One region of the Kitasatospora sp. NPDC048239 genome, then DNA from elsewhere that is predicted to be linked to it. Evidence: predicted binding sites of a transcription regulator. Region 1 holds the regulator's gene; each other region holds the start of a gene.
The links. Region 1 encodes HrcA, which represses chaperone genes, less so after heat shock. Its sites were predicted from a motif close to TTNGCACTCNGNNNNNCNGAGTGCNAA; they were not measured.
Positions count from the first base shown of each region.

Region 2: a site for HrcA is predicted at 3,324-3,350, ahead of groL (chaperonin GroEL). Genes of this name have one in related genera too.
Region 3: a site for HrcA is predicted at 5,285-5,311, ahead of groES (co-chaperone GroES). Genes of this name have one in related genera too.

Region 1 is NZ_JBICZP010000001.1:129,576-136,427, reverse strand. Features, by position in the region: gene ACGFZP_RS00570 (16S rRNA (uracil(1498)-N(3))-methyltransferase) at 1-729, opposite strand, end outside; gene dnaJ (molecular chaperone DnaJ) at 824-1,963, opposite strand; gene hrcA (heat-inducible transcriptional repressor HrcA) at 2,039-3,073, opposite strand; gene htpX (zinc metalloprotease HtpX) at 3,336-4,256, shown strand; gene ACGFZP_RS00550 (hypothetical protein) at 4,324-4,908, shown strand; gene ACGFZP_RS00545 (DUF3097 domain-containing protein) at 4,996-5,829, shown strand; gene hemW (radical SAM family heme chaperone HemW) at 6,154-6,852, opposite strand, start outside.
Region 2 is NZ_JBICZP010000020.1:6,308-13,159, forward strand. Features, by position in the region: gene ACGFZP_RS34965 (glucosyl-3-phosphoglycerate synthase) at 1-441, opposite strand, end outside; SAM riboswitch class I at 616-749, shown strand; gene thrC (threonine synthase) at 767-2,053, shown strand; gene ACGFZP_RS34975 (MoaD/ThiS family protein) at 2,080-2,358, shown strand; gene ACGFZP_RS34980 (cold-shock protein) at 2,970-3,173, shown strand; gene groL (chaperonin GroEL) at 3,507-5,129, shown strand; gene ACGFZP_RS34990 (hypothetical protein) at 5,263-5,625, shown strand; gene ACGFZP_RS34995 (hypothetical protein) at 5,700-6,383, opposite strand; gene ACGFZP_RS35000 (PadR family transcriptional regulator) at 6,463-6,810, shown strand; gene ACGFZP_RS35005 (hypothetical protein) at 6,807-6,852, shown strand, end outside.
Region 3 is NZ_JBICZP010000016.1:156,019-162,870, forward strand. Features, by position in the region: gene ACGFZP_RS32605 (response regulator transcription factor) at 327-938, opposite strand; gene ACGFZP_RS32610 (WhiB family transcriptional regulator) at 1,500-1,826, shown strand; gene ACGFZP_RS32615 (LysR family transcriptional regulator) at 1,905-2,933, opposite strand; gene groL (chaperonin GroEL) at 3,075-4,703, opposite strand; gene groES (co-chaperone GroES) at 4,838-5,143, opposite strand; gene ACGFZP_RS32630 (methyltransferase domain-containing protein) at 5,442-6,617, shown strand; gene ACGFZP_RS32635 (polysaccharide deacetylase family protein) at 6,643-6,852, opposite strand, start outside.

The sequences.
Region 1 (6,852 bases):
GCCCAGCAGCAGGGCGCCGGCGGCCACGCCCGCGGTGGAGGTGCGCAGCACCGACGGGCCGAGCCGGTACGGCCTGGCGCCGGACTCGGCGAAGGCGGCCAGCTCCTCCGGGGAGACCCCGCCCTCCGGTCCGACCACCAGCACGATGTCCCCGGCGGCGGGCAGCGCGGCGGCGGCCAGCGGTTCGGCGCCCTCCTCGTGCAGCACGGCGGCGAGCGCGGCGCCGGCCAGCACCGGGGCCAGCTGCCGGGTGGTCACCGGCTCGCGGACCTCGGGGAAGCGCAGCCGGCGGGCCTGCTTGCCGGCCTCCCGGGCGGTGGCCCGCCACTTGGCGAGCGCCTTGGCGCCGCGCTCGCCCTTCCACTGGGTGATGCAGCGCGAGGCGGCCCAGGGGATCACCACGTCCACGCCGACCTCGGTCATGGTCTCGACCGCCAGCTCGCCCCGGTCGCCCTTGGGCAGCGCCTGGACGACCACGATCCGCGGGCCCGGCTCGGGCTCGCGGCGCACCGCCGCCACCGTCACCTCGATCGCGTCCTTGCCGTGCACGGCCGTCACGGTGCCGTCCACGCCGAGGCCCAGTCCGTCGGCGAGGGTCACCGCCTCGCCGGGCTCCAGCCGCTTCACGGCGGCGGCGTGCCGCCCCTCCGGCCCGTCCAGCCGGACCACCGCGCCCGGGGCGGCGGGGGCGAGCTGCGCGGTCTCGACGACGAACACGGGCGCGGTCATGAGGTCCCCTGGGGGTGCGAGGTCGGTGCGGTGGAACGACGGCGCCCGGCGACCCGTCCGGGTCGCCGGGCCCAGGGGCGGTGCCCCGGCGCTGTCAGCGACCGTTGAAGGCGTCCTTCAGCCGGGAGAACAGCCCCTGCTGGCCGGGCGCGAACTGGCCTGAGGGCCGCTCCTCGCCGCGCAGCACCGCGAGGCGGCGCAGCAGGTCCTCCTGCTCGGGGTCGAGCTTGGTGGGCGTCTGCACCTCGACATGCACTATCAGGTCGCCCCGGCCGCCCCCGCGCAGGTGGGTGATGCCGCGGGCGTGCAGCGGGATCGACTGGCCGGACTGGGTGCCGGGCCGGATGTCGACCTCCTCCAGGCCGTCCAGGGTCTGCAGCGGCACCTGGGTGCCGAGCGAGGCCGCCGTCATCGGGATGGTGACGGTGCAGTGCAGGTCGTCCCCGCGCCGCTGGAAGGTCGGGTGGGTGGTCTCGGCGATCTCGACGTAGAGGTCGCCGGCCGGGCCGCCGCCGGGGCCGACCTCGCCCTCGCCGGCCAGCTGGATCCGGGTGCCGTTGTCGACACCGGCCGGGATCTTGACGGTCAGGGTGCGGCGGGCCCGGACCCGGCCGTCGCCGGCGCACTCGGGGCACGGGGTCGGCACGACGGTGCCGAAGCCCTGGCACTGCGGGCAGGGGCGGGAGGTCATGACCTGGCCCAGGAAGGACCGGGTGACCTGGGAGACCTCGCCCTTGCCGCGGCACATGTCGCACGTCTGCGCGGAGGTGCCGGGAGCGGCGCCCTCACCGCTGCAGGTGGTGCAGGTGACGGCGGTGTCGACCTGGAGTTCCTTGGTGGTGCCGAAGGCGGCCTCCTCCAGGGTGATCTCCAGCCGGATCATGGCGTCCTGGCCGCGCCTGGTCCGCGAGCGCGGGCCGCGCTGGCCGGAGGCCGCGCCGAAGAAGGCGTCCATGATGTCGGAGAAGCCGAAGCCCGCCGCGCCCGCGCCGAAGCCGCCCGCGCCGCCGCCGTTGGGCGACAGGGGGTCGCCGCCGAGGTCGTAGACCTGGCGCTTCTGCGGGTCCGAGAGCACCTCGTAAGCGGCGTTGATCTCCTTGAACCGCTCCTGCGTCTTCGGGTCCGGGTTGACGTCCGGGTGCAGTTCGCGTGCCAGGCGCCGGAACGCCTTCTTGATCTCGTCCTGCCCCGCATCCCGTCGGACGCCGAGTACCGCGTAGTAGTCCGTGGCCACCAAATGCTCCGCTTGTTCCGCCTGTAGAAGTGCTTGCGACTGGTGCCACCGCCGGATTTCCGACGGCGGCCGTTCCTACGACTCGGCCAGGATCTGACCCACGTACCGTGCCACCGCTCGCACCGCCCCCATTGTGCCCGGATAGTCCATCCGGGTCGGACCGATCACACCCAGTTTGGCCACGCTCTCGTCGCCCGAACCGTAACCGACGGAGACGACCGAGGTGGAATTGAGCCCCTCGTAGGCGTTCTCCCGCCCGATCCGGACCGTCACCCCCGCGTCCGCGGTCTCACCCAGGAGGCGGAGCAGGATGACCTGCTCCTCCAGGGCCTCCAGCACCGGCTGGATGGTGAGCGGGAAGTCGTGGCCGAAGCGGGTCAGGTTGGCCGTGCCGGCCAGCATGATCCGCTCCTCGTTCTGCTCGGCGAGCGCCTCGAAGAGCGTCGCCAGGACGATCGTGACGGTCGGCCGGTCGGCCGCCTCGAAGGCCGCGGGGAGTTCCTCCAGCAGCCCCGGCACCTCGGGCAGCCGCTGTCCGACGGCCCGGGTGTTGATCTTGGCGCGGAGGTCCGCGAGGACCACCTCGCCGACCGCGCCCGGGCAGTCGACCATCCGCTGCTCGACCCGGCCGGTGTTGGTGATCAGGACCAGCATCACCTTGGTCGGGGCGAGGGCGACGAGCTCGATGTGCCGCACCGTCGACCGCGAGAGCGAGGGGTACTGGACGACCGCGACCTGCCTGGTGAGCTGGGCGAGCAGCCGGACCGTCCGGGCGACCACGTCGTCCAGGTCGACCGCGCCGTCCAGGAAGTGCCGGATCGCCCGCCGCTCGGGCGCGCTCATCGGCTTGACCTCGGCCAGCCGGTCGACGAACAGGCGGTACCCCTTGTCGGTGGGGATCCGCCCGGCGCTGGTGTGCGGCTGGTGGATGTAGCCGTCCTCCTCCAGCGCGGCCATGTCGTTGCGGACGGTGGCCGGGGAGACCCCGAGGCTGTGCCGCTCCACCAGGGCCTTGGAGCCGACCGGCTCCTCGGTCCCCACGTAGTCCTGGACGATGGCGCGCAGCACGGCGAGCTTGCGTTCGTCGAGCTGTCGGACCTCACCGGCCATGGGGCACGCACCTCCGTCTTCGCACGTTGTCCGTTGTGGCATGTGTCCGCTTTGGCATGCTGCGAGCCGCTCTGGGAGGGCCCTGGCTCTGGCACTCTGAACACACGAGTGCCAGGACCGTACCTGCCAGTGTAAGGCCCGGGTCCGACGGCAGGAACGGCCTGTCGGGGGTGATCCTGCCCGCACTGTCCGGCGCGCGGGTGATGCCGTGGGCCCGACCGGGTGGCAGCATCGATAGCGAACGGCGAACGGAGGAGCAGCGATGTCGAGCTCGGGCCAGCACACCCGCTTCGCCCCGGACCGCGGTCTGACCGGCCGGATGGTCGGGACGATGTTCGTGATCGGGCTGTTGTACGTCGGTTTCACCGGCCTGCTGATCGTGCTGCTGCGCGGGGCCTGGCCACTGATCGTGCTGCTCTCGGGCGGCCTGTTCGTGGCCCAGTTCTGGTTCAGCGACAAGATCACCGAGCGGGCGATGGGCGCCCACCGGGTGACCCCGGAGCAGTACCCGCAGCTGCACGGCACCATCGACCGGCTCTGCGCGCTCGCCGACATGCCCAAGCCCCGGGTGGCGGTCGCCGACAACGACATGCCGAACGCCTTCGCGACCGGGCGCAACCCGCAGAACGCGGTGGTCTGCGTGACCACCGGGCTGCTGCGGCGGCTGGAGCCGGAGGAGCTGGAGGGCGTGCTGGCGCACGAGCTGTCGCACGTCGCCCACCGGGACGTCGCGGTGATGACCATCGCCGGCTTCCTCGGCGTGCTGGCCGGGGCGATGACCCGGATCGCGATGTACGGCGGGTTCATGGGCGGCGGCCGGAACAGCAACGACTCCAACGCGGCCATCGCCGCCCTGGTCATCCCGCTGGTCTCGGTGGTGGTGTACGCGATCAGCTTCCTGCTGACCAGGCTGCTCTCCCGCTACCGGGAGCTGGCCGCCGACCGGGCCGCCGCCCAGCTCACCGGCCGGCCCAGCGCGCTGGCCTCGGCGCTGACCAAGGTGACCGGCCAGATCGCCGCGATCCCGAGCAGGGACCTGCGCCAGGCCCAGCCGTACAACGCCTTCTACTTCGCCCCGGCGCTGAGCGCCCGGGAGGCCGCCTCGCAGCTGTTCTCCACCCACCCCTCGCTGGAGAAGCGGCTGGAGCAGCTGGCGGGCATCTCGGCCCAGCTCGGCCGCTGAGCCGGGCACCGAGCCGACCGCCCCGCCGACCGCCGACCCCGCCGAAACACCTCCGGAAGGGACCACCGTGGGATTCCTGGACGCCCTGTTCGGCCGCACCAAGCCGGTCAGACCCGACCTCGACCAGCTGTTCGGGGTCCCCTCGGCCGCGCTGACCCTGGAGGCGGCCGCCGGCTTCCTGCCGACCGGTCTCGGGTCGGTCTGCTTCGCGGCCGTCGAGGGCGGGGCCTTCGGCGAGGTGGAGCGGCAGGTACGGGCGCTGCTGGACGCCGACACCGAGCGCGGCGGCGTCCCGGTGGAGGCCTCCAAGGACGCGTACGGCTACTCCTGGCTGCTCGCCTGGCACACCCCGCAGGAGCTGCCGGAGCTGGTCAACGACCTGCACGCGGTCAACAGCGAGCTGGAGGCGAACGGCTTCGGGCCGCAGCTGCTCTGCTCGCTGGTCGCCTTCCGCAACGCCGAGGGGCAGTCGCTGGCGCTGGTCTACCTGTACAAGCGCGGCACCTTCTACCCGTTCGCGCCGATGCCGGGCGGCGGGGAGCGGCGCAACAGCCCGCTGGAGCTCCAGGTGAACGCCATGCTCGGGAACGACCTGCGGCTGGAGAAGGACCTCGGCCGCTGGTTCCCGGTCTGGGGCGCGCCGGGGCTGTGAGGTCCGCCGGGGCTGTGACGTCCCGCCGCGGCGGCGCGGCCGGCGGGCTGACGGACCGACGGGTCGGCGGACCCTAGACTCCGGGGAATGCGCAGCCGCCAGTACGGACCCGATCTGACCCCGCCGTGGAAGCGGCAGCAGCCCGCCCCGGAGGTGCCCGCCGAACGGGACCTGGTGGTGGAGGAGGCGGCGAGCGGCTTCTGCGGCGCGGTGGTGCGCTGCGAGAAGACGGCGGAGGGCTTCACCGTCACCCTGGAGGACCGCTTCGGCAGGCACCGGGTGTTCCCGCTGGTGCCTCGCGGCTTCCTGCTGGAGGGCCGGACGGTCACCCTGGTCCGCCCCGCCGCGGCCGCACCGGTGCCCTCCCGGGCACCCGGCCGGACCGCCTCCGGGTCGGTGGCGGTGCCCGGCGCCCGCGCACGGGTGGCCCGGGAGTCCCGGATCTACGTCGAGGGCCGGCACGACGCCGAGCTGGTCGAGCGGGTCTGGGGTGACGACCTGCGGATCGAGGGCGTGGTCGTCGAGTACCTGGAGGGCATCGACGACCTGGCCGCGATCGTCGCCGGGTTCGCCCCCGGCCCGGGCCGCCGCCTCGGCGTGCTGGTCGACCACCTGCTCCCGGGCACCAAGGAGCACCGGATCGCCGCCCGGGTGACCGGCGACGCCGTCCTGGTCGTCGGCCACCCGTACATCGACATCTGGCAGGCCGTGAAGCCGTCCAGTGTCGGCATCCCCGGCTGGCCCGACGTGCCGTACGAGGAGGAGTGGAAGGAGGGCGTCTGCCGCCGCCTCGGCTGGCCGGTGGACACCCCCGCCGCCTGGAAGCGCATCCTCTCGAAGGTCGACTCGTACAAGGACCTGGAGCCGGCCCTGCTGGCGAGGGTCGAGGAGCTGATCGACTTCGTGACGCTGCCGGAGTGACGGTCAGAGCGTGCCGAACTCACCCGTGCCCAGCGTCACTCCCAGAGCATCGACCGCGATGGGACCACCGAACTTGAACGACTCCCCGACCTCGTGGTCGGGGACGCCCGACGCAGTCGCGGTGGTCGGCTCGGTGAGCAGCAGGCACTCGCCCTCGAGCGGGTCGGCGACCAGGCGGACGCCGATCCTCCCGCCGATTTCCCCCTGACGAGCTCGGCCTTGACGCCCTCCGGAACCTCCAGGTTCTCGAAGATCCCGGTCATCCGGTCATCGATGGCGGTCATCGCACGCCCCCTCCGACGGCTGGCACCACGCCAACGAATGTCAGTCCACCAGGTCACGCACGACCGCGTCGGCCAGCAGGCGGCCCTGGAGGGTCAGGACGGCGCGGCCCGCCCCGTACGGCTCCGGGGCGAGGAGGCCGTCGGCGAGGTGGCGGCCGGCGGCCTTCAGACCGGTCTCGGTCAGGAGGGTGAGCGGGATGCCCTCGGCGAGGCGCAGTTCGAGCAGGATGCGCTCGACGCGGCGGTCCTCGTCCGCGAGCAGCTCGCGGCCCTGGGCCGGGGTGCGGCCCTCGGCGAGGGCCTGCGCGTACGCGGCGGGGTGCTTGGCGTTCCACCAGCGGACGCCGCCGACGTGGCTGTGCGCGCCCGGCCCGGCGCCCCACCAGTCGGCGCCGGTCCAGTAGAGCTCGTTGTGCCGGCAGCGGCCCTCGGGGGTGGTGGACCAGTTGGAGACCTCGTACCAGGAGTAGCCGGCGGCGCTCAGCGCCTGCTCGGCGATCAGGTAGCGGTCGGCGTGCACGTCGTCGTCGATCATCGGCAGTTCGCCGCGCTTGACCCGGGCGGCCAGCTTCGTGCCCTCCTCGACGATCAGCGAGTACGCCGAGACGTGGTCGGGGCCCGCGCCGATCGCGGCGTCCAGGGAGGCCCGCCAGTCGTCGTCGGACTCGCCGGGGGTCCCGTAGATGAGGTCCAGGTTGACGTGCTCGAACCCGGCCTCGCGGGCCTCGGCCACGCAGGC
Region 2 (6,852 bases), on a different contig from region 1:
CAGCGGGCCGACGATGCCGGAGACGAAGGCGGGGTCGAACTCGCGCAGGTCGGCGTCGACGAAGCAGACGATCTCGCCGCTGGTGGCCAGCAGTGAGCGCCAGAGCACCTCGCCCTTGCCGGGGGCGGCGGGCAGCCGGGGCAGGATGTCGTCGCGGTGGACCACCCGGGCGCCGGCCGCGGCGGCCGCGGCGGCGGTGCCGTCCACGGATCCGGAGTCGACGACGACGAGTTCGTCGACCAGCGGCAGGCGCTCCATCAGCTCGCGGCGGATGGTCCGGACGATGTCGCCGACGGTGGCCTCCTCGTCCAGGGCCGGCAGCACCACGCTGACGGTGCCGGCCCGGCCCGCCACCCGCTTGGCCTCAAGCAGGGTGCGCACCGGACGGTCGGCCGCGCTCCAGGAGCGGCGGCGCAGCCAGGACGCGGCCTCCGGTAGCAGCGCGGGGATCGGTTCGGCGGGCACGGGCGCACTCCTCGGCTGGGCGGGTGGGACAGGTCATCTCGCGTGGCGGACGGTCCCGTTCAGGCTTGACGCCTTCGGATACAGTCTTCGTACAGCGGTCGGACCTTCGCACGCCGGGGTCACCGCTGAGCACGACCAACAACTTCATAGAGCTCATCCAGAGGGACTGAGGGAACGGCCCGTTGACGTCCCGGCAACCTTCTCGCGCGGCTGTTCGACAGGCCCCGGCGGGACAGGTGCCAATTCCGGCCTGTGGCGCGCCCGCGTCACGGGGAAGATGAGGAGAGAGGCCTCCGCCATCATGGCTATCGACACCGTTGCACCCGCACCCGCATCCGTTGACCTCGGCCCCGCCGCCGCCCTGTCCTGTCGGGAGTGCGGCACCCGGTTCCCGCTCGGTCCGAGCTTCGCCTGTGTCGAGTGTTTCGGGCCGCTGGAGATCGCCTACGACTTCGGCAGCGAGAGCGCCGAGGAGCTGCGCAAGCGGATCGAGGCCGGACCGGCGTCGATCTGGCGCTACGCCCCGCTGCTGCCGGTGCCGGCCGACGTCGCCGGCAAGCCGAACCTGAACCCGGGGTGGACCCCGCTGGTGAAGGCGGACAACCTGGGCCGCGAGCTCGGATTCACCGCCCAGCTGCACATCAAGGACGACTCGGGCAACCCGACGCACTCGTTCAAGGACCGCGTGGTGGCGTGCGCCATCGAGGCCGCGCGGGCCTTCGGCTTCACCACCCTGTCCTGCTCGTCGACCGGCAACCTGGCCGGTGCGGTGGGCGCGGCGGCGGCCCGGGCCGGTTTCAAGTCCTGCGTGTTCATCCCGCACGACCTGGAGCAGGGCAAGGTCGTGATGGCCGGTGTCTACGGCGGCGAGCTGGTCGGCATCGAGGGCAACTACGACGATGTGAACCGCTTCTGCTCGGAGCTGATCGGCGACCCGGCCGGTGAGGGCTGGGGCTTCGTCAACGTCAACCTGCGCCCGTACTACGGCGAGGGCTCCAAGACGCTGGCGTACGAGATCTGCGAGCAGCTCGGCTGGCGGCTGCCGGAGCAGATCGTCATCCCGATCGCCTCGGGGTCGCAGCTGACGAAGATCGACAAGGGCCTGCAGGAGCTGATCAGGCTCGGCCTGGTCGAGGACCGGCCGTACCGGATCTTCGGCGCCCAGGCAGAGGGCTGCTCGCCGGTGTCGGCCGCCTTCAAGGCCGGCCACGACGTGATCCGCCCGGTCAAGCCGGACACCATCGCCAAGTCGCTGGCCATCGGCAACCCGGCCGACGGCCCGTACGTGCTGGACATCGCCCGCCGCACCGGCGGCGCCGTCGAGGACGTCACCGACGCCGAGGTGGTGGCCGCGATCAAGCTGCTGGCCCGCACCGAGGGCGTCTTCGCCGAGACCGCGGGCGGGGTGACCGTCGGCGTGCTGAAGAAGCTGGTCGAGACCGGACAGCTGGACCCGGCCAAGGAGACCGTCGCGATCAACACCGGCGACGGTCTGAAGACCCTGGACGCCGTCTCCGACGCCGGCATGACCGCCGTGATCCGCCCGACGCTGGCGTCGTTCCGCGACGCCGGCCTCGCCTCCGCCTGACCCACCCGCAGCAAGGAGAAGCCCCCATGAGCGCCACCGTCCGCATCCCGACCATCCTGCGCACCTACACCGGCGGCGTCGCCGAGGTGACCGCCGAGGGCGCCACCCTGGGTGAGGTCATCGCCGACCTGGAGAACAACCACGCGGGCATCTCCGCCCGCATCCTGGACGACGCCGGAAAGCTGCGCCGTTTCGTCAACGTCTACGTCAACGACGACGACGTGCGCTTCGCGGAGGGCCTGGCCACCGAGATCAAGGACGGCGCCGGCATCTCGATCATCCCCGCGGTGGCCGGCGGCTGCTGAGCCGCCCCTTCCCGGATCGGTCGCCCGGCTCCCCGGCCGGCCGCCCGGTTCTTCGACCAGCCGTTCGCGCGTACGGAATTCCGCTTCCCGTACGCGCGGGCGGCTGGTCGCATTCCGGCCGGAATATTTCCCGGTCAAGTCGGAGTAGAGTGTGGCTCAGCCGGGAACAGGGCTCCCCCTCCCCCTTTCACCGGCGGTCGAATCCGTCCGCGCCCGTACCGCCGGTATCCGTCCGGCCGCTGAGACCGGCGCCGGGGCCGTGGCGTTGAAACATGTCAGGCCGATGTCAGAATTCTTCAGGGGATTTGGGCAATTCGTCCGCTATGTCCGGCGTGGAATGCGGGAATTTCTCCCGCTTTCACCCGGCCTGTCCCCTGACACCCCTAGCGAATTCCCAGCGGCGGGCTCTGTTGCAGAGGGCGTCGATCCGGATACATTCAGCCGCGGTCGACGCAATCGCCCGTTCATCGGATGCCTCCGATGGGCTCGGCGGGGGATTGCGGCGTGCACGGCTGTGCCCAGGGGGGGTTCCCCGGGCCGGCCTCAACCAGACCCGGGCCCGCAGACCTGCGGGCGCGTGAAGGGCCAGCACAGCACTAGGGGAGTTCGGAATGGCTCAGGGCACCGTCAAGTGGTTCAACGCGGAGAAGGGCTACGGCTTCATCGCGGTCGACGGTGGTGCGGACGTCTTCGTCCACTACAGCGCGATCCAGATGGACGGCTACCGCACCCTTGAGGAGGGCCAGCGGGTCGAGTTCGAGATCTCTCAGGGGCAGAAGGGCCCGCAGGCGGACATGGTCCGCGCGGCGGTCTGACCTTTCCGGTCCCAGGAGTTCGGCTCGGCCCATCGGCTGGTGCACCTCTTGCTTCGCTGCGGGCCCGTACGACACGTCGTACGGGCCCGCAGCCATGTCCGGATCCGGTGCCCCGGGGCGGCCGGTGCGGCTCGCGGGTTGGCGATTGGGCTTGCACTCGCCTACCCGGAGTGCTAATCATTGGCGTTAGCACTCACAGCGTGAGAGTGACAGCGGACCGGGTCGGTGAGGCCCCCGGGAGCGGTAGGGGAAAGGACCCCCGCACACCAGGGCCGTCCGTCGCGGGCACCCCTTGGTCCGAGCAGTCGACCGTGTCCCGGAGGACCACTTCTGATGGCCAAGATCATCGCCTTTGATGAGGAAGCTCGCCGCGGCCTTGAGCGTGGCATGAACCAGCTCGCCGACGCAGTGAAGGTCACGCTCGGCCCCAAGGGTCGCAACGTCGTGCTGGAGAAGAAGTGGGGCGCCCCCACGATCACCAACGACGGTGTCTCCATCGCCAAGGAGATCGAGCTCGAGGACCCGTACGAGAAGATCGGTGCCGAGCTCGTCAAGGAGGTCGCCAAGAAGACCGACGACGTCGCGGGTGACGGCACCACCACCGCCACCGTGCTGGCCCAGGCGCTCGTTCGCGAGGGTCTGCGCAACGTCGCCGCCGGCGCCAACCCGATGGCCCTGAAGCGCGGTATCGAGAAGGCCGTCGCCGCCGTCTCGGACCAGCTGCTGGCCCAGGCCAAGGACGTGGAGACCAAGGAGCAGATCGCCTCCACCGCCTCCATCTCGGCCGCCGACACCCAGATCGGCGAGCTCATCGCCGAGGCGATGGACAAGGTCGGCAAGGAAGGCGTCATCACCGTCGAGGAGAGCAACACCTTCGGTCTGGAGCTTGAGCTCACCGAGGGCATGCGCTTCGACAAGGGCTACATCTCCGCCTACTTCGCCACCGACCTGGAGCGGATGGAGGCGACGTTCGAGGACCCGTACATCCTCATCGCCAACTCCAAGATCGGCTCGGTCAAGGACCTGCTCCCGCTGCTGGAGAAGGTCATGCAGAGCGGCAAGCCGCTCGTCATCATCGCCGAGGACGTCGAGGGCGAGGCCCTGTCGACCCTGGTCGTGAACAAGATCCGCGGCACCTTCAAGTCCGTCGCCGTCAAGGCCCCGGGCTTCGGCGACCGCCGCAAGGCCATGCTCGGCGACATCGCCATCCTCACCGGTGGCACCGTGATCTCCGAGGAGGTCGGCCTCAAGCTGGAGAACGCCGGCGTCGACCTGCTGGGCACCGCCCGCAAGGTGGTCATCACCAAGGACGAGACCACCATCGTCGACGGTGGCGGCGACAGCGACCAGGTCGCCGGCCGCGTGAACCAGATCCGTGCCGAGATCGAGAACAGCGACTCGGACTACGACCGCGAGAAGCTCCAGGAGCGCCTCGCCAAGCTGGCCGGCGGCGTGGCCGTCATCAAGGCCGGCGCGGCCACCGAGGTGGAGCTCAAGGAGCGCAAGCACCGCATCGAGGACGCCGTCCGCAACGCGAAGGCCGCCGTCGAGGAGGGCATCGTCGCCGGTGGTGGCGTCGCGCTGCTGCAGGCGTCCGTCGCCTTCGACAAGCTGGAGCTGGAGGGCGACGAGGCCACCGGTGCCAACATCGTCAAGGTCGCGCTGGAGGCCCCGATCAAGCAGATCGCGACCAACGCCGGCCTGGAGGGTGGCGTCGTGGTGGAGAAGGTGCGCAACCTCCCCGCCGGTCACGGCCTGAACGCCGCCACCAACGAGTACGTCGACCTGGTCGCCGCGGGCATCATCGACCCGGCCAAGGTCACGCGCTCCGCGCTGCAGAACGCCGCCTCCATCGCGGCGCTCTTCCTCACCACCGAGGCCGTCATCGCCGACAAGCCGGAGAAGGCCGCTGCGGCCGCCGGCGGCGGCATGCCGGGCGGTGACATGGACTTCTGATCCCCTCGCGGATCGGCTGTTCTTCGCAGCACGGGCGGTTCCCTTCGGGGGGCCGCCCGTGCGGCGTTTCGCGGGGCCGTCGGGAATCCGGTGCCCGGGCGGGGTTCGGGCCGGGCTTTGGGACAATGGACGGATGGCTGCCACCGCTGACGACATCGAGACCGCCCTGCACAGCGCGCGGGCGCTGATCCTCGCCGACCTGACCGCCCGGGACGTGGCGGACGCCGCCGTGGTGTCGCTGGTGGAGGAGGCCGTGACGCACCGGCGCTGGTGGCTGGAGCAGTGGCCGGACGGCACCGAGTACGTCCTCGGGCTGGTCGCCCAGGACGTCCAGGACGCGCTGCTGGAGGCGTACGGCCGCTGGCCGCTGTGTGCCGGGTGCGCCGCCGACGGGGACCCGCACGCGCTGAGCGTCGAGCCCGAGCTGGGGCCGGAGCCGCACTGGGTGTGCGGCAAGGAGGGCGCGGTGGTGGCGCCCGTCGGCGGGCTCTCCTGATCCGGTGATCCCGCCCGGCCCGGCCTTCTCGATCCGCCGGCGTGATCCGGATGACGGGCCCTGAGGGCGGGCGGCTACGGGTCGAGCCGGCCGAGCTCGGCCGCCAGGTTGGCGCGGGCGGGTGCGTCGAAGCGGTCGCGGGCGGCGGGGGTGCGGTACAGCGCGGGGAGCGCGAGCAGCTGGCGCAGGATCGCGGCGCGCCCGGCCCGGAAGTCGGGATCGGGGACGAACGCGTACTCCTCGCGGACGGCGGCCGCATAGGCCGCGTACTCCTGCGGGAGGCCGCCGAGGACCGCCAGATCCGCGTCGCAGAGCACCTCGCCGTCCCGGTCGCCCGGCTCGGGGTGGTGGGTGACGGTGAGCCGGACCAGCCGCTCGACCCCGGCCACCCGGGCGGCGGGCAGGCCGGCCTCGGTGAGGGCCCGGACGGCCAGGGCGGCGCTGCGCTCCTCGTTCTCCGAGCGGTCGGGCCGGTAGACCGCGTCGTGGAACCAGGCGGCCAGCCGGACGGTGTCCGGGTCGTCGGCGTGCTCGGCCAGCGCGTCCACGTGGGCGAGCACCGCCCGCAGGTGCCCGACGGTGTGGTACCGGCGCTGCGGCTCGGCCCAGCGGCGCAGCAGTTCGCGCCCGGCGGGCTCGGGGTCGCCGCCCGCGCCGCAGCGCAGCAGCAGGGCCGTCCAGGCGGCGAGCAGGTCGGCGGGGGCGTCGGCGGGTGCGTCGGCAGACGTGTCGGCGGGTGCGTCCGGCGTGTTCGGCATGGCCACATTCTGACGGTTCCCGGGGGCGATCGGGGGGTTCCGCTGGACCTATAGGTAGGTTGACGATATATGTAGTCGTATGACAGAACGCTCCATGCAGGAGCCCACGCTGCTTCTGCTCACCGCACTGGCGGACGCACCCAGACACGGCTATGCGCTGATCCAGGAGGTCGCCGCGATCTCCGACGGCCGGGTCACCATGCGGACCGGCACGCTCTACGGCGCGCTCGACCGGCTGCTCCAGCAGGGCCTGATCGAGGTCGCGGCCGAAGAGGTGGTGGACGGCCGGGCCCGGCGCTCCTACGCCCTGACCGTCGCCGGCCGGGCCGCGCTGGCCACCGAGGCGGAGCGCCTGCGGGCGGTCGCCACCGAGGCGGAGCGCCGCCTCGCCGTTATCCGCCCGAGGGTCAGGGGGGCCTTGGCATGACGACACCCACCATCTCCACACCCACCGTCTCGATACCCGCCG
Region 3 (6,852 bases), on a different contig from region 1:
CGGTCCATGGTGCCTGGTCGAACGGGAAAACGCGGCACCGCGTCCGGAGTTGTGCACCGGAACGTTATGCGGTGCGGCGCCGCGCACCACGGCACCGCGCACCACCGGCCCCTCCTGCACCGTGCCTCCCGCCCCGCCGCCGTCGGTGGCCTCGTCCGTTGCGCCGTCCGCCGAGTGAGCTGCGGCCGTGTGGTTCGCCGCAGTGCCTGTCCGCTGGTCCCCGAGGTGCTCCACTCCTCCATGGTGCAACCTCGGGACCGTAACGTCACACGCCTCGGCACGGGGAATCGCGAGCGGCCCGCCGATTCCGGCCGGGCCGCCGGGGGTCAGCGGACCAGGCCCCAGCGGAACCCCAGGGCCACCGCGTGCGCACGGTCCGAGGCGCCGAGCTTCTTGAACAGCCGCCGGGCGTGGGTCTTCACGGTGTCCTCGGAGAGGAAGAGCTCGCGACCGATCTCGGCGTTGCTCCGGCCGTGGCTCATGCCCTCCAGGACCTGGATCTCACGCGCCGTCAGGGTCGGCGCGGCGCCCATGTCGGGGCTGCGCAGCCGGCGCGGGGCGAGCCGCCAGGTCGGGTCGGCCAGCGCCTGGGTGACGGTGGCTCGCAGCTCGGCGCGCGAGGCGTCCTTGTGCAGGTAACCGCGGGCCCCGGCGGCCACCGCGAGGGCGACGCCGTCGAGGTCCTCCGCGACGGTGAGCATGATGATCCGCGCGCCCGGGTCGGCGGACAGCAGCCGCCGGACCGTCTCGACCCCGCCGAGGCCGGGCATCCGGACGTCCATCAGAACGAGATCGGAGCGGTCGGCCACCCAGCGGCGGAGGACCTCCTCCCCGTTCGTCGCGGTGGTGACCCGGTCGACGCCGGGTACGGTCGCGACCGCGCGGCGAAGCGCCTCGCGGGCGAGCGGGGAATCGTCGCAAACGAGAACGGAAGTCATGACCGTCGTCCTCCGCAGCTGATCCGCGTCACGTTGAGCCTCCTGGCTGGTACGAATCTCTCCGACACGGCCGATTGGCGACAGACCCCGTACTGATCGCCGGTACTTCCCCGCGATCGTTCCCGACGTCCGGCGCCCGCTAACCGCCTCCGCACTTCCAACGACCGTCACTCGAATGAGTTACGGCTTTCAGGGCCATCTCCACCACTGTACGTGGCCAACCCGTTACCGATCAGCCGCATCGCGGGGCACACGCCGCACTTTTGTGCAGCTCGCGCGCGGTGGGCGCGCGACCCGCACACCGGCACGGGGCGCCGCACGCCCGGAGGCCACCCGATTGCCACGTCTGCGCCTGCCGAAGGCCATGCCCACTTTGCCCGTTTTTATAGCTTTTGTATGGTCATTGACTGTTGTGCCACTCTGTGGGTGACTTGTCCATGGAGTTGCCTTAAGTCATATTTCCAGGTGTCCACACCAGCGCATCGAAGCCTCGCCGTGCCGCACAGTCCAGCCCGCCGCTGCGGCCGGTGCCGGCCGACGAGCCTCTGAAGGGAATGAGCCATGGCAGATTTCTCCCGCCTCCCCGGGCCCAACGCTGATCTCTGGGACTGGCAGCTGTCCGCAGCCTGCCGCGGCGTGGACAGCTCGCTCTTCTTCCACCCCGAGGGCGAGCGCGGGGCCGCGCGCAGTTCGCGCGAGGCGAGCGCCAAGGAGGTCTGCATGCGCTGCCCGGTCCGCACCGAGTGCGCCGCGCACGCGCTGGCGGTCCGGGAGCCGTACGGCGTCTGGGGAGGGCTCACCGAGGACGAGCGCGAGGAGATGATGGGACGCTCGCGCAACCGCCTGGTCGAGGTGCCACTGGCCATGCCGTCCGGCATCCCGCGCTGAACACGGACCCGTCCCGCGTCGTGAAGAAACGTTTCTTCGCCGCGCCCCAGGGCACCTCCGGGCCGGTGTGACCGCGGCTCAGCGCCCGGCGGCCGCCCCCGCCAGCCGCTCCAGCATCAGGGCCACGGCCGGCACCTCCGCGAGGTCCGGCAGGGTCAGGGCGACCACCTGCCGCACCGCGGGCGCCCCCGTGGCGGTCCGCACCGGCACCGCCGACACGCCGTCAGGGCGTACCGACTCCAGCGCCAGCCCCGGCAGCACCGCCACCCCGAGCCCGGCCGCCACCAGGCCGACCACCGCCGGGTAGTCGTCCGTCGCGAAGTCGATCCGCGGCTCGAAGCCCGCTCCCGCGCACAGCTCCACCAGGTGGCCCCGGCACTGCGGGCAGCCGGCGATCCACTGCTCCCCCGCCAGCTCGGCCAGCTCCACCGGCTCCGCCGCGGCGGCCGGCCCGCCGCCCGCCGCGCCGCGCCCCGCCAGCGGGTGCGCGGCCGGCAGCAGCCCGATCAGCGGGTCGTCCAGCAGCGGGGTGACCACCAGGTCCGACCAGTCGGTGACGGCACTGAGCTGCTGCGCCTCCAGGTTCGCCTCGGCCCTCGCCTCGCGCGGGGTGCCGTGGGCGGGCGCCGGCGCCGGGGCGCCGCCGGGGGTGTGCGGGTAGCGGAACGCCAGCGCCACCTCGCACTCGCCGCCGCGCAGCATCGCCAGGGACTCCGGCGGCTCCGCCTCGACCAGCGACACGCGCACCCCCGGATGGCTGTCCCGCAGCCGGGCGACGGCGGGCGGCACCAGGGTGGAACTCGCGGTCGGGAAGGAGACCAGCCGCACCCGTCCGGCCCGCAGGCCGGCGATCGCCGCCACCTCCTCCTCGGCCGCGGAGAGCCCGGCCAGGATCCCGGTGGCATGCTTGAGCAGCACCCGCCCGGCCTCGCTCAGCTGCATGCCGCGGCCGGAGCGGACCACCAGCGGGGTGTCCACGGACTTCTCCAGGGCCTTCATCTGCTGGCTGATGGCAGGCTGGGTGCAGCCCAGCTCACGCGCGGCGGCGGAGAAGGAGCCGGTGCGGGCGACAGCACGCAGGACGCGCAGATGGCGGGCCTCGATCATGCCTCAGTTATAAGGCAATCTTTGCCATAAGCAAAATTATGCTGATGGTTGAATGCGGGACAACACGCCCGCGCGGCAAAACGCCGGCGGCCCGGCCGCACCCCGAGGGGAGCGGCCGGGCCGCCGGTCACTGATCAGACGTCAGTGGGAGTGGCCGTGGCCGCCGTGCGAGTGGCCGTTGTCGGCCTCCTCTTCCTTCTTCTCCACCACGAGGGTCTCGGTGGTGAGCAGCAGGGAGGCGATCGACGCGGCGTTCTCCAGCGCGGAGCGGGTGACCTTGACCGGGTCGATGACGCCGGCCTTCAGCAGGTCGCCGTACTCACCGGTGGCCGCGTTGAAGCCGTGACCGGCCTCCAGCTCGGCGACCTTGTGGGTGATGACGTAGCCCTCGAGGCCCGCGTTCTGGGCGATCCAGCGCAGCGGCTCGGCGAGCGCCTTGCGGACGACCGCGACACCGGTCGCCTCGTCGCCCGACAGGCCCAGGCCGCCCTCCAGCACCTTCGCGGCGTGGACGAGGGAGGCGCCACCGCCGGCGACGATGCCCTCCTCGACCGCGGCACGGGTCGCCGAGATGGCGTCCTCCAGGCGGTGCTTGCGCTCCTTCAGCTCCACCTCGGTGGCGGCGCCGACCTTGATGACGCAGACGCCGCCGGCCAGCTTGGCCAGGCGCTCCTGCAGCTTCTCGCGGTCCCAGTCGGAGTCCGTGTTGGCGATCTCGCCCTTGATCTGGGCGACGCGACCGGCAACGGCCTCGGCGTCACCGGCACCGTCGACGACCGTGGTCTCGTCCTTGGTGATGGTCACGCGGCGGGCGGTGCCCAGCACGTCCAGACCGGCCTGGTCGAGCTTGAGGCCGACCTCCTCGGAGATGACGGTGGCACCGGTCAGGGTGGCCAGGTCGCCCAGGATCGCCTTGCGGCGGTCACCGAAGCCCGGGGCCTTGACGGCGACCGCGTTGAAGGTGCCGCGGATCTTGTTCACCACGAGGGTGGACAGCGCCTCGCCGTCGACGTCCTCGGCGATGATCAGCAGCGGCTTGGAGGCACCGCCCTGGAGGATCTTCTCCAGCAGCGGCAGGAGCTCCTGGATGGAGGAGATCTTGCCCTGGTTGATCAGGATGTACGGGTCCTCGAGGACCGCCTCCTGACGCTCCGCGTCGGTGACGAAGTACGGCGAGAGGTAGCCCTTGTCGAACTGCATGCCCTCGGTGAAGTCCAGCTCCACGCCGAAGGTGTTGGACTCCTCGACGGTGATGACACCGTCCTTGCCGACCTTGTCGATCGCCTCGGCGATGAGCTCGCCGACCTGGGTGTCCTGGGCGGAGAGGGACGCGACGGCGGCGACGTCGTCCTTGCCCTCGATCTCGCGGGCGATGGACAGCAGGTGCTCGGAGACGGCGGCGACGGCCTTGTCGATGCCCTTCTTCAGGGCGGCCGGGCCGGCACCGGCGGCGACGTTGCGCAGACCCTCGTTGACCAGGGCCTGGGCCAGCACGGTGGCGGTGGTGGTGCCGTCGCCCGCGACGTCGTTGGTCTTGGTGGCGACCTCCTTGACGAGCTGCGCGCCAAGGTTCTCGTACGGGTCGTCGAGCTCGACCTCACGCGCGATGGTGACACCGTCGTTGGTGATGGTCGGGGCGCCGAACTTCTTGTCGATGACGACGTTGCGGCCCTTGGGACCGATCGTCACCTTGACGGTGTCGGCCAGCTTGTTCACGCCGCGCTCCAGCGAGCGGCGGGCGTCCTCGTCGAACTGCAGGATCTTCGCCATGTTCCCTATTCCCTCGGGGGTGCGGCCATCGCGGCGGCCGCGAACTACGTGAGCCAACAACCACGCCCCGGGCCCCTGTCACTAGGGACACGGATCCGGGGCGGGCTGGAACGTCTTACTTCTCGATGCTGCGTTTACTTCTCGATGATGGCGAGAACGTCACGCGCCGAGAGGACGAGGTACTCCTCGCCCTGGTACTTCACCTCGGTGCCGCCGTACTTCGAGTACAGGACGATGTCGCCCACGGCGACGTCGAGCGGCAGACGCTGGCCGTCCTCGAAGCGGCCCGGGCCGACGGCCAGGACGACGCCCTCCTGGGGCTTCTCCTTGGCGGTGTCCGGGATAACCAGGCCGGAGGCCGTGGTGGTCTCGGCGTCGAGCGGCTGGACCACAATGCGGTCCTCGAGCGGCTTGATGGCAACCTTGCTGCTGGTGGTCACGTCCGAGCTCCCCTTCGGAGATTACGGGGTTTTCTAACGGGTAGGGGCGAACCTGCGAGTCTGCCGTCGCGGGGGTCAGACACACGTTGTCGCGTTAGCACTCCCCATGGGGGGAGTGCCAAGGACGACCATAGGCCGGTGTTAGCACTCAGTCAACCAGAGTGCCAACGGCGCGCCCTCCGGATTCGGATCACGGGGCACCTGCGGGGCGATCGGCCGTACGTGCGTTCGGTCCCGGCGCCCCCGGCGGACACCCGCCCGCGGGCCCGCCCGGCGGGTGACCGGCGAGAATGGCCGGGTGGAGACCGAGAACCTGCAGCCCCTGCTGACGCCCGAGGGCCGAGCCCTGCTCGCCGAGCTGCGCGAGTTCGCGCCCGAGGAGGAGCTGGCGCTGGCCACCCGGCTGCGGCGGGAGCACCCGGCGGAGCTGGTGTCCGCCGCGTTCGGGCAGGCCCGGCTGCGGCAGCGGGCGCGGGCGAAGTTCGGCGCGGACGCCGACCTGATGTACTTCACGCCCAACGGGGTCGAGCAGTCCACCCGGCGCAGCGTCGCCGAGTGGCGGGCGCGGCGGTTCGCCGAGCTCGGTGTCCGGCGGCTGGCCGACCTCTGCTGCGGGATCGGCGGGGACGTGCTGGCGCTGGCCCGGGCCGGGATCGAGGTGCTCGCCGTCGACCGGGATCCGGCCGCCTGCGCCGCCACCGCGGCCAACGCGGCGGCGCTGGGCCTGGCCGACCTGGTCGAGGTGCGCTGCGCGGACGTCGCCGACGTCGACGTCACCGGCTTCGACGCCGTCTTCACCGACCCGGCCCGCCGGACGGCGCGCGGCCGGGTGTTCGACCCTGAGGCGTACACCCCGCCGCTCTCCTGGGCGGTCGAGGCCGGCCGGCGCACCCCGATCGGCGCGCTGAAGGTCGCCCCGGGCATCCCGCACGAGGCCGTCCCGGCGGACGCCGAGGCGGAGTGGGTCTCCGACCACGGCGACGTCAAGGAGGCGGTGCTCTGGTTCGGCACCGGGGCCGCGCGCCCGCACCGGGCCACCCTGCTGCCGCACGGCGACTCGCTGGTCGGCGGCGACCTGCCCGATCCGCCCGCCGGACCGGTCGGGCGCTACCTGTACGAGCCGGACGGCGCGGTGATCCGGGCCCACCTGGTCGCCGAGGTGGCCGCGCAGGTGGGCGGCCGGCTGATCGACCCGAAGATCGCCTACGTCACCTCGGACCGGCTGGTCGCCACCCCGTACGCGCATGCGTACGAGCTGACCGACGTGCTGCCGTTCCACATCAAGAAGCTGAAGGCGCTGCTGCGCGAGCGTGCCGTCGGCACGGTGGTGATCAAGAAGCGCGGGATGGCGATCACCCCGGAGGAGCTGCGCCGCCAGCTGAAGCCGAGCGGCCCGAACTCCGTCACGGTGATCCTCAGCCGCACCGACCACGGGCCGCTGATGATGCTCGGTCAGCCCGTCACGAAGCCGTAGGGCCGGTCCGGGCGGCGGGGCCGGCTCAGGGCGCGGGTGGCTGGATGTAGTCCTCCAGCCGCGCCACCGCGAAGCCCTGCTCCTGGATCCGGGCCAGCATCTCCCCGAACATCTGCGTCATGCTCTCGCCCTTGAGGTCCTTCGGGCCGCGGAAGTGCGCGAGGACGATGTCGCCGGGCTTCAGCTTCTTGTCCGCCGCCTGGTACTGCATGTCGTGGATCTGCATCGACTCGCG